3 regions of the Streptomyces sp. NPDC005374 genome follow, and region 3 is predicted to be linked to each of the others. Evidence: riboswitches for the same ligand, from Rfam matches in the RefSeq annotation. Region 3 holds a riboswitch; each other region holds the start of a gene.
The links. Region 3 has a riboswitch for cobalamin ahead of ACFYRX_RS14340 (HoxN/HupN/NixA family nickel/cobalt transporter). Riboswitches for the same ligand answer to the same signal wherever they lie in the genome.
Positions count from the first base shown of each region.

Region 1: linked by a shared signal. The riboswitch ahead of ACFYRX_RS36090 (cobalamin biosynthesis protein) and the one ahead of ACFYRX_RS14340 (HoxN/HupN/NixA family nickel/cobalt transporter) in region 3 are both predicted to bind cobalamin.
Region 2: linked by a shared signal. The riboswitch ahead of ACFYRX_RS27175 (prenyltransferase/squalene oxidase repeat-containing protein) and the one ahead of ACFYRX_RS14340 (HoxN/HupN/NixA family nickel/cobalt transporter) in region 3 are both predicted to bind cobalamin.

Region 1 covers NZ_JBIAKA010000017.1:242,511-245,768, forward strand. The annotation lists gene ACFYRX_RS36085 (cobyric acid synthase) at 1-726, opposite strand, end outside; gene ACFYRX_RS36090 (cobalamin biosynthesis protein) at 723-1,664, opposite strand; cobalamin riboswitch at 1,762-1,897, opposite strand; gene ACFYRX_RS36095 (hypothetical protein) at 2,201-2,422, opposite strand; gene ACFYRX_RS36100 (anion permease) at 2,454-3,258, opposite strand, start outside.
Region 2 covers NZ_JBIAKA010000011.1:48,949-52,206, forward strand. The annotation lists gene ACFYRX_RS27170 (MBL fold metallo-hydrolase) at 1-764, shown strand, start outside; cobalamin riboswitch at 994-1,133, shown strand; gene ACFYRX_RS27175 (prenyltransferase/squalene oxidase repeat-containing protein) at 1,248-2,444, shown strand; gene ACFYRX_RS27180 (SCO2322 family protein) at 2,477-3,085, shown strand; gene ACFYRX_RS27185 (CbiQ family ECF transporter T component) at 3,075-3,258, shown strand, end outside.
Region 3 covers NZ_JBIAKA010000005.1:125,433-128,690, reverse strand. The annotation lists gene ACFYRX_RS14350 (ArsR/SmtB family transcription factor) at 1-161, shown strand, start outside; gene ACFYRX_RS14345 (hypothetical protein) at 253-744, shown strand; gene ACFYRX_RS14340 (HoxN/HupN/NixA family nickel/cobalt transporter) at 731-1,825, opposite strand; cobalamin riboswitch at 1,854-2,061, opposite strand; gene ACFYRX_RS14335 (ArsR/SmtB family transcription factor) at 2,142-2,489, shown strand; gene ACFYRX_RS14330 (DUF397 domain-containing protein) at 2,504-2,689, opposite strand; gene ACFYRX_RS14325 (DUF397 domain-containing protein) at 2,722-2,907, opposite strand; gene ACFYRX_RS14320 (helix-turn-helix domain-containing protein) at 2,914-3,258, opposite strand, start outside.

The sequences.
Region 1 (3,258 bases), on a different contig from region 3:
GACCCGCAGCCCGTCCTCCTCGTCGATCCCGAGCCCGTGTTGGAAGGGCAGCACACCGTAGGTACGGCGCCCGGTGAGCCCGTGGAGCATGTCGAGCCCGGGTTCGAGCAGCGAGACGTCACCCCGGAACTTGTTGACGAGGAACCCGGCGATCAGCGCCTGGTCCTCGGGGGAGAGCAGCGCGACGGTCCCGAAGAAGGAGGCGAAGACCCCGCCCCGGTCGATGTCCCCGACGACCAGCACGGGCAGCCCGGCGTTGCGGGCGATGCCCATGTTGACGATGTCGGTGCGCCGCAGATTGATCTCGGCCGGACTCCCGGCCCCCTCACAGATCACCGCGTCATACGTGCCCCGCAACTCGGCGAGACAGTCGAGCACCGTCCCGAGAAGCTGCTGCTGCCGCCCGCCGTGATACCCCCGGGCACTCAACTCGCCCACGGGCTTCCCGAGCAGCACGACCTGACTGCTCTGCTCGCCACCCGGCTTGAGCAGCACGGGGTTCATGAGCGCGGTCGGCTCGACCCGGCAGGCCTGCGCCTGCATGGCCTGGGCCCGCCCGATCTCGGCCCCCTCCCTCGTCACGAACGAGTTGAGGGACATGTTCTGCGCCTTGAAGGGCGCGACCTTCACTCCCTGCCGCACCAGCCACCGGCAGATCCCGGCGGTGACGACACTCTTGCCGGCGTCGGAGGTGGTACCGGCGACCAGCAGCCCCCCACCGCTCATGCCCCACGTCCCTTCACGGCGATCCGCGCGACGACACCGACGCCGAGCGCCAGCAGCCCCACACGCCGCGAGAGCCGCGCGGCGCGCTCGATGTCGGCGGTGGCGACAGCGCGCCCTCCCTGATTCAGCACGGGCCGATGCTCGACCCGCCCCGCGTACGACAGCGTCCCCCCGAGCCGCACACCCAGGGCCCCCGCGAACGAGGCCTCCACAGGACCGGCGTTGGGACTCGGATGTCTGCGCGCGTCCTGGCGCCAAGCCCGCACGGCACCCCGTGGACTGTCCCCGGCGACAGCGGCGAGCACGGCGGTGAGCCGCGCCCCGGGCCACCCGGCGAGGTCGTCGAACCGGGCGGCGGCCCACCCGAACCGCCGGTACCGGGGCGACTTGTGCCCCACCATGGCGTCCAGCGTGTTCACGGCCCGGAACCCGAGCAGCCCCGGCACCCCGCCGACGGCCCCCCACACGAGGGCGCCCACGACGGCGTCGGAGGTGTTCTCGGCCACGGACTCCACCACGGCCCGCGCGATCCCGTCGGCGTCGAGGGCCTGCGGATCCCGCCCGCACAGATGCGGCAGCCGGTCCCGGGCCGCCTCGACATCCCCCGCCTCCAACGCCCGCCCGATGACCCGGGCCTCCCGCACGAGTGAAGTCCCGCCCACAACGGCCCAGGTGGCAGCACCGGTGAGCACGACGGAAGCGGTACGGGACGGACGTACGACATGTTCCGCGACGGCACCCAGCGCCATCGCGCCGCCCACACACACGGCGGTGTGCAGCGCGCCCCACCCGCGGTGGTCCCGCCACAGCACCCGTTCCACGGCCCCGGCCGCGCGCCCGAACACGGCGACCGGATGTCCCCGGCGCGGATCACCGAGCAGCAGATCCCCGACAAGTCCGGCGGCGGCGCCGTACGCGAAGACGCGATCGGCACGCATCGGGTCAGCCGGCCGTGGGGTCGGCAAGCGAGCGGGTGCGGTACCTCGAAGGGCAGGCGGGCATCGCGATATGTCCTCACTCAGGGTGTCCACGCCCTGGTTCGACGAGACCGACGGCGAGAGTTCCTGGCTCCCGGGGCTACCTACCCCGGTCACAGTGGCGGGACCGCGCCGGACTTGAACCGGCTTCCTCTGCTGCCGTCGTACATGGCTCCGGCAGTCCACCACGCACCCGAACGGCAGTCAACTTGCTGTTGACCTGCGGCGGGAGAGTGTGCAGAACCCCACACCACCGGCCGGGGAGACGGTGGACCCGCAGCACACGGACGGCCGGGGGGGGTCTGGCCCCGCCGTTCCCGTCAGCCCCCGGCCGGCAGCGAGACGGGGGGGCCGGGCCCGCGCCGGGCGGGGGCGGGCACGCCCCCCCGCCGCCCCCCCCCCGGGGGGGGCGCGGGGCCCCCCCCCCCCCGGGGGGGGGGGGGCCCCCCCCCCGCCCCCCCCCCCCCCCCCCCCCGGCCGTCGAACGATCGGTGCCGTCAGGCCACGATCAGGGAGATGCCGTACGCCACCGCCGCCGCGCACGCGGCGAAGCAGACGTACGCGCCGGTGACCGCGAGGGTCGCCGAGTCGCCCTGGGCCGTGGCCCTCTCCTGACGGGAGAGGCCCATGATGCCGAGGGTGAAGAGGGCCACGAGGCCCACGGTGACCACGAGGCTGACGCCGAAGACGGAGCCGAGCGCTTCCCAGTCGATCTTCATGGTGAGGCTTCCTTAGCGCTGGGGTGCGGACTCAGACGGCGGCCGGCGGGGCGGCCGGCTCCGTGGTGACGGGGGTGGAGATCGCGGCGGCGGTCGGGGCCGGGATCGTGGCCGTGAGGTCCTCGGTCACCGTGCCCACGGGCGGCGGGGTCACGGCGGCGATCGCCGTGGTCACCACGCCGGCCGGCTCGTCGGAGTCGATGACGTTCGACGCGTCCACGACCTCGCGCCGCGAGATCTTCCAGATGGCCGCGCTGGAGGCGACGAGGAAGACCGCCACAGCCGCCGTACCCCAGTCGCCGAGGTTGGTGACCGACTCGGCCAGGGCGCCCACCAGGGCCGCCGCCGGGAGCGTCAGGCCCCAGGCGACGAACATGCGGGTGGCCGTGGACCAGCGGACGACGCCGCCCTTGCGGCCGAGGCCCGCGCCCATCACCGAACCGGAGACGGAGTGCGTGGTGGAGAGGGAGAAGCCGAGGTGGGAGGAGGCCAGGATGACGGTGGCCGCGCTGGTCTGGGCGGCGAAGCCCTGCTGCGGCTGGAGGTCGGTCAGGCCCTTGCCCATGGTGCGGATGATGCGCCAGCCGCCGAGGTAGGTGCCGAGCGCGATGGCGAGGCCCGCCGACAGGATGACCCAGGTGGGCGGGTCGGAGTCGGGAGCGACGACGCCGCCGGCGACCAGGGCGAGGGTGATGATGCCCATGGTCTTCTGCGCGTCGTTCGTGCCGTGGGCGAGTGAGACCAGGCCGGCCGAGGCGATCTGCCCGGTGCGGTAGCCCTTCGCGGCGGCCTTGCCGTCGGCCTTCTTGCCCAGGGTGTAGGAGAGGCGGGTGGCC
Region 2 (3,258 bases), on a different contig from region 3:
AGGCCTCCGGCGCCTGGATCGCCATGCACGCGGCGGACTCCGCGATCGTGCGCCGGACCCGGGAGACCCGTGCCGAGCGCTGGTACACCTATATGACGGCCAAGTTGGAGGCGGCGGGCGCCCCCGAGGAGCACGTGGCTCCCCTGCGCACCGCCCGTCGCCGTGAACTCCCCGGCTTCTCCCCCGCGTTGCCCGACCGCGAGATCGTCCCCGGTGAACTCCTCGACCTCCCGGGTCGCAGGCTCCGCGCGATCTGGACCCCGGGGCACACACCCGGCCATGTCTGCCTGCACCTGGAGGAGGATCACCCGGCCCAACTCCCGGGCCACGGCCGCCTGTTCTCCGGCGACCATCTGCTCCCCGAGATCACCCCGCACATCGGCCTGTACGAGGACCCCGACGACACCACCGTCACCGACCCCCTCGGCGACTACCTCGACTCCCTGGAACGCGTCGGCCGCCTCGCCCCCGCCGAGGTGCTCCCCGCCCACCAGCACGCCTTCACCGACGCGGCCGCCCGGGTACGGGAGTTGCTCGCCCACCACGAGGAACGCCTCACCGACCTGCACTCCCTCCTCGCCAAGCCCCTCACCCCCTGGCAGCTCGCCGAGCGCATGGAGTGGAACCGGCCCTGGGAGCAGATCCCGTACGGATCGAGGACCATCGCGGTCTCGGAGGCCGAGGCACATCTGCGGCGGCTGGTGAAACTGGGCCGGGCGGAGGCGGTGACGGGGAGCGAACCGGTGACGTACGTGGCTGTTTAGGCGACGTGCGCGCAGCGCCGGCATCAGGGGCGCGGGGAACTGCGCGACCAGCCACAGCGGCGCCGCAGTCCGACGACTTCCCGATCCGGCACCCCCGTCCGCCGCCGTCGAGGCCCTCGCTCCCCACGCCGCTCCCAACACCCGGCACCCGGCACCCCGCACCCGGCGTCGAGTTCGCCGAATCGGGCAGGCGTCGCGCCATGGCCGCACAGGCGGCTCTCAGCGGCCTCCCTACGGGCGAGTAGAGTGGCCGGGTCGTCATCACACCCGTACAGGGGGAAGCCGGTGCAAATCCGGCGCTGACCCGCAACCGTAAACCGCCTTCCACCCGCGGTGAGCCGGACTGCCCCGCACGGTTCGTGACCGGCTCACGTGCACCGGCAACCGGCCGGTGCGCGGCACCGTCGAGGTATACGGAGCCGAGCCGCCCGGGGGTCCTCCCGTGCTGTCCGGCTCCTTCCGTGAGAAGGGCATCCGCCGATCATGCACGTCCGCCGCAGCGCCGCGGTCCTGGCCGCCACCGTCGTGATCGGCACGGCCGCGCCCGCCGTCGCCGCCTCCCCGTCCCCGGTACCGGTCCCGTCCGGGTTGTACGGCAGCACCGATCCCACCTACGACGGGGTCTGGCGCCAGTCCCTCGCCCTGATCGCCCTGCACCGGGTGGGTGTCGGGCCCGCCGCCGCGGCCGTCGGCTGGCTGGCCGGGCAGCAGTGCGCGAGCGGGGCGTTCGCGGCCTACCGCGCCGATCCGGCCAAGGCCTGCGACGCCAAGGTCATGGTCGACACCAACAGCACCGCCGCCGCCGTCCAGGCCCTGTCCGCGCTCGGCGGGCACGACCCCGCGGTCAGCAAGGCGGTGACCTGGCTGAAGTCCGTCCAGAACAAGGACGGCGGCTGGGGCTACACGCCTGGCGGGGCCAGCGACGCCAACTCGACGTCCGTCGTCATCGGCGCGCTGAACGCCACCGGTGCCGACCCCGCCGAGGTCCTCAAGGACGGCAAGTCGCCCTACGAGGCCCTGCTGAAGCTGTCCCTGCCGTGCGCCGACGGGGGCGCCTTCGCCTACCAGCCCGACAAGAAGGGCCGGCTCACGGCCAACGCGGACGCCACGGCGGCGGCCGTCGTCGGTGCGCTGGGCCTGGGCATGGCCTCGGCGAAGCCCGGCACCGCGACGGACCTCACCTGCGCCGACGCGGCCCGTCCCACCCCGGAGCAGGCGGCGGCCAACGGCGCGGCGTACCTGGCGAGGACGGTCGCGAAGGAGGGCTACCTGAAGTCCGTCCTCCCCGGCGCCGAGGACCAGCCCGACTACGGCAACACGGCCGACGCGGTCGTGGCGCTGGCCGCGCGGGGCGGGACCGCGGCGGCCGCGGGACCGCTGCACTGGCTGGAGCGGAACTCCGCGAAGTGGGCCGAGCAGAGCGGCCCGGCGGCCTACGCCCAGTTGATCCTCGCCGCGCGGGTCGGTGGCGCCGACCCCCGCGACTTCGGCGGCACGGACCTGGTGAAGCAACTGACCGCGACGGGACCGACACCGGCGCCGGCGCCGACGCCCACGCCGGCCGCCAAGTCGCAGGACGACTCCGGCACGTCCGTCTGGTGGATGGTCGGCGCGGGTCTCGCCGCCGGGGCCGGCATCGGCTTCCTCCTCAGCAACCGCAACAAGAGGAAGCAGCCGTGACCCGCCGGGGACCGGCGGTAGGACCCCTCCTCGTGGGACTGCTCCTCCTGGTGGGACTCCTCCTGTCGGTCACGACCCCGGCCCACGCCGCCGGCTACCGCTACTGGTCCTTCTGGGACCGCACCGGCCCGACCTGGACCTACGCCACGCAGGGCCCGTCGACCTCGGTTCCCTCCGACGGAGACGTCCAGGGCTTCCGCTTCGCGGTGAGCGCGGACTCGGGTGATGTCCGAAAGCCCCGCGGGACGGCGTCGTTCACGGCGATCTGCGCGGACACACCGGCTAGGGACGGCCGTAAACGCGTGGCGCTGGTCATCGACTTCGGGACGGCTTCGGACGCCCCCTCCGGCGAGACGCCCCCGGCGGGCCGCACGGAGTGCGCGGTGGTCCCCCGGGAGGCGACGACGGCGGAGGCCTTGGCGGCGGTGGCCAAACCCCTCCGTTACGGCTCCGACGCGCTGCTGTGCGCGATCGCGGCGTATCCGGAGGCCGGGTGCGGGGACCAGGTGACGGGGAAGGGGAAGGGGCCGGCCCGGTCGGACGGGGGCCCGTCCGTTGGCTTGTTCGCGGGCCTGGCGGCGATCGCCGTACTGGGAGCGGCGGCGGTGTGGCAGACGAGGCGGCGCAGGAATGCCGCCTAGCCCAACCGCTCAGCCGGCGTCCCCGCACCCCGTTCAGCCCGCGTCCCTGCACCCCGGGGCCTGGTGGCTCTGGTCCCTCTCCCTCGGCATCGCGGCCACCCGCACCACCAACCCCCTCCTGCTGACCCTCCTGATCGTCACCTCCGCGTACGTGGTGGCGACCTGCCGCCGCC
Region 3 (3,258 bases):
AACTCGCCCAGCGCCTGGGCATCTCCGGCGCGGCCGCGAGCCAGCACACGGCGGTGCTGCGCCGGGCCGGCCTGCTGCTGAGCGTGCGCCGCGGCAGGCATGTGCTGCACACCGTCACGCCGGTGGGGCTGGCGTTGCTCGAAGGGACGGGTTCCGTTTAAGGCAGGGCTTCAGGGTGTGGCGGGGACCGGTGGACCGAAGCCAGCCTGTGGACGCGAGGAATGTCCCTTCCCACAGGGGGTTTGACACCATATGCGCGACAAACGACGTTCTCTGCTCGCGGGCCTGGGTGCCCTGGGCCTGGCGCTGACGGCCGCGTTCACGGCGGGACCGGCCGACGCGGCCCCGGCGAACCGGGACTTCGGCCAGATCCTGACCATGCCCGCCGCCCCGCCCGCCTCGGCGCTGCCGGCCGGAGCCGCCGCGGAGCCTCCGACGGCCTGGCCGAAGCCCGCCAGGATCCTGCACGTGGCGGCACGCGAGTCCATCACCTGCGAGAGCGGCAATCTCTGCACGGCGACCTACGACCCCACGCGGGGCGACTACGTCGTCTACTACTTCTACTACTGCGACACCTACACCCTCTCCAACTGGACCGGCACGGGCTCCTACCGCAACTCCCAGACCGGCGGGGTGACCGCGTACTTCTACGGCCAGAACGGCGCGGTCGTCACACCGGTCGGACCCGGCGGCAGCAGCAACTCCTACAACTGGGGCCCGATCTGGTCCATCAAGAACTGCTGACGCTCCACCGCTGCTCCACCTTCGCGAGCCGCCAGTAGGAGATCGCCGCCGCCCACACCACCACGAACAGGCCGACGATGACGTAGCCGACGTTGTCGAGGTCGATCTCGGCGATCCAGGTGGTGAGGGCGTCGGTGAGGTCGAACTTGTCGTGCACGACACCGACCAGCTCGATCGTGCCGATGAAGAAGGCGACCGCGATGGACAGCCCGGTGATGGCGAGGTTGTAGAACACCTTGCGCACCGGGTTGGAGAAGGCCCACTGGTAGGCGAAGTTCATGAACGTGCCGTCGAGGGTGTCGAACAGGCTCATCCCGGCGGCGAACAGCAGCGGCAGGCACAGGATCGCGTACCAGGGCAGCCCGGCCGCCGCGCCCGAACCCGCCATCACCATCAGCGTGACCTCGGTGGCGGTGTCGAATCCGAGCCCGAACAGGAACCCCAGCGGGAACATCTGCCCCGGCCGGGTGATGGACTTGGTGAGCCGCCCGAGGATCCGGTTCATGAACCCGCGCGAGTCGAGATGCTGCTCCAGCTCCTTCTCGTCGTACGTCCCCGCCCGCATCGCCCGGAAGACCTTCAGGATGCCCAGCAGGGCGACCAGGTTGAGGGCGGCGATGAGGTAGAGGAACGAACCGGAGACCGTCGTACCGAGAAATCCCAGGACCTGGTGGGTACTTGAGCCCTCGTTCATGACCTTGCCGGCCAGCTGGGTGCCGCCGGCGATCAGCGCGGCGAGCAGGACCACGACACTGGAGTGCCCGAGCGCGAACCAGAACCCTCCGGACACCGGCCGCTTGCCGTCGGCCATGAGCTTGCGGGTGGTGTTGTCGATCGCGGCGATGTGGTCGGCGTCGAAGGCGTGCCGCATGCCGAGGGTGTAGGCGGTGATGCCGAGTCCGATGCCGAAGGCCTTGTCGCCGACCTCGTAGTGCTCCGGAACGACGAGCAGGAAGAGAATCCCGAAGGCGACGACGTGCAGGGCGGCTATCGCGGCCATCAGGCCGACCGTCTTGACGGTGTCCTCGCGGCGCCAGCGGAAGGACGCGGCGGCGGTCTCGGGCAGGGCAGGGTCAGTCATACGGTGGTCACTCCAGCACCTCGTGGATGAACGCGTGAGCTGCCGTGGCCGGTCTCCTGGCTTACGGGTCGTACGTTTCCCTGCCCGCCTTCCCGGCCTCGTGCTGACGGCCAGTGGCTGTCCCGTGAGGGACGTGGGAGGGAAACTCCCCGATCACAGTGGCGAGGGCCGCGCCGGCATGAACCCCCTGAGGGGTCGTCACCGGCTTCCCGAGCACCACGGCCCGACCACGGTAGGGGTGCGAGGCGTCTCCTGCATAGCTGCATACCTGCGCAGGTATGGAAGATCACACCGGCCGCCTGCGAGGATGACCCCCATGCATCTCGTCCCGGCGGACCGAGCGGACCGCCGCACCATCGACGGCCACCGGGTGTGCGACGCCATCGCGGCGATCGGCGACCCCGGCCAAGTCCGCGCCTGGTCGGACCGTTTCGCCCTCCTGGCCGACCCGAACCGCCTCTCCCTCCTCCTCGCCCTGCACCGGACCGGCCCCCTCGCGGTCTCCGACCTGGCGATCGCCACGGGCATGAACGACCCCGCCGTCTCGCAGGCACTGCGCCTGCTGCGGGCGGCGGGGGTCGTGGCGGGGGAGAAGGAGGGGCGCGTGGTGCGGTACTCGGTGGTGGACGAGGGAGTGCGGGGGCTGCTGAAGCAGGTGTCCTGAGCCTGAACCGGCGGTCAGGGCCGTTCGCTGTGCAGGGAGTGCAGGAAGGGGGCCCAGGCGCGGGGGGTGAGGCGGAGCACCGGGCCGTCGGAGTGCTTGCTGTCGCGGACGGCCACGGTGGTGGGTATGTTGCGGGCGACTTCGACGCACTCGCCGTTTCCGCTGCTGTGGCTGGACTTGGCGAACTCGAAGTACGGCACGGGCCACAGCTCCTTGCGGCGGGCGGTCAGGGTCATTCGCTGTGCAGGGAGTGCAGGAAGGGGCTCCAGGCGCGGGGGGTGAGGCGGAGCACCGGGCCGTCGAGGTACTTGGAGTCACGGACGGCGACGGTGGTGGGTATGTTGCGGGCGACTTCGACGCACTCGCCGTGTGCGTCGCCGCTGCTGTATGTGGACTTCCTGAAGTCGTAGTGGGACACGGTGCCCTACATCTCCTTGCGGATGCCGTCGATGAGTCTCACGGAGTTGCTGTGCGCCAGACCGAGCCGCGTGATGCGGTCGAAGGCCGCGTTGTGGTGCGCGGCGTCAGTCTCGCTCTCCAACCAGACCTTCGTCGACGAAGTATCCACCTGTACGACGTCCAGAGCACCGGGCTCGGCGAAGGAGACGACGGTAAAGGCACAGGTCATCCCGGGGTGGGCCCCGGCGATGAACGGGACGACCTGGACACGCACGTTGGGCAGGTGCGCCGCCTCCAGCAGGTGTTCCAGTTGCGCCCGCATGACATCCCGGCCACCGACCAGTTGACGCACGGCCCCCTCATGCAGCAA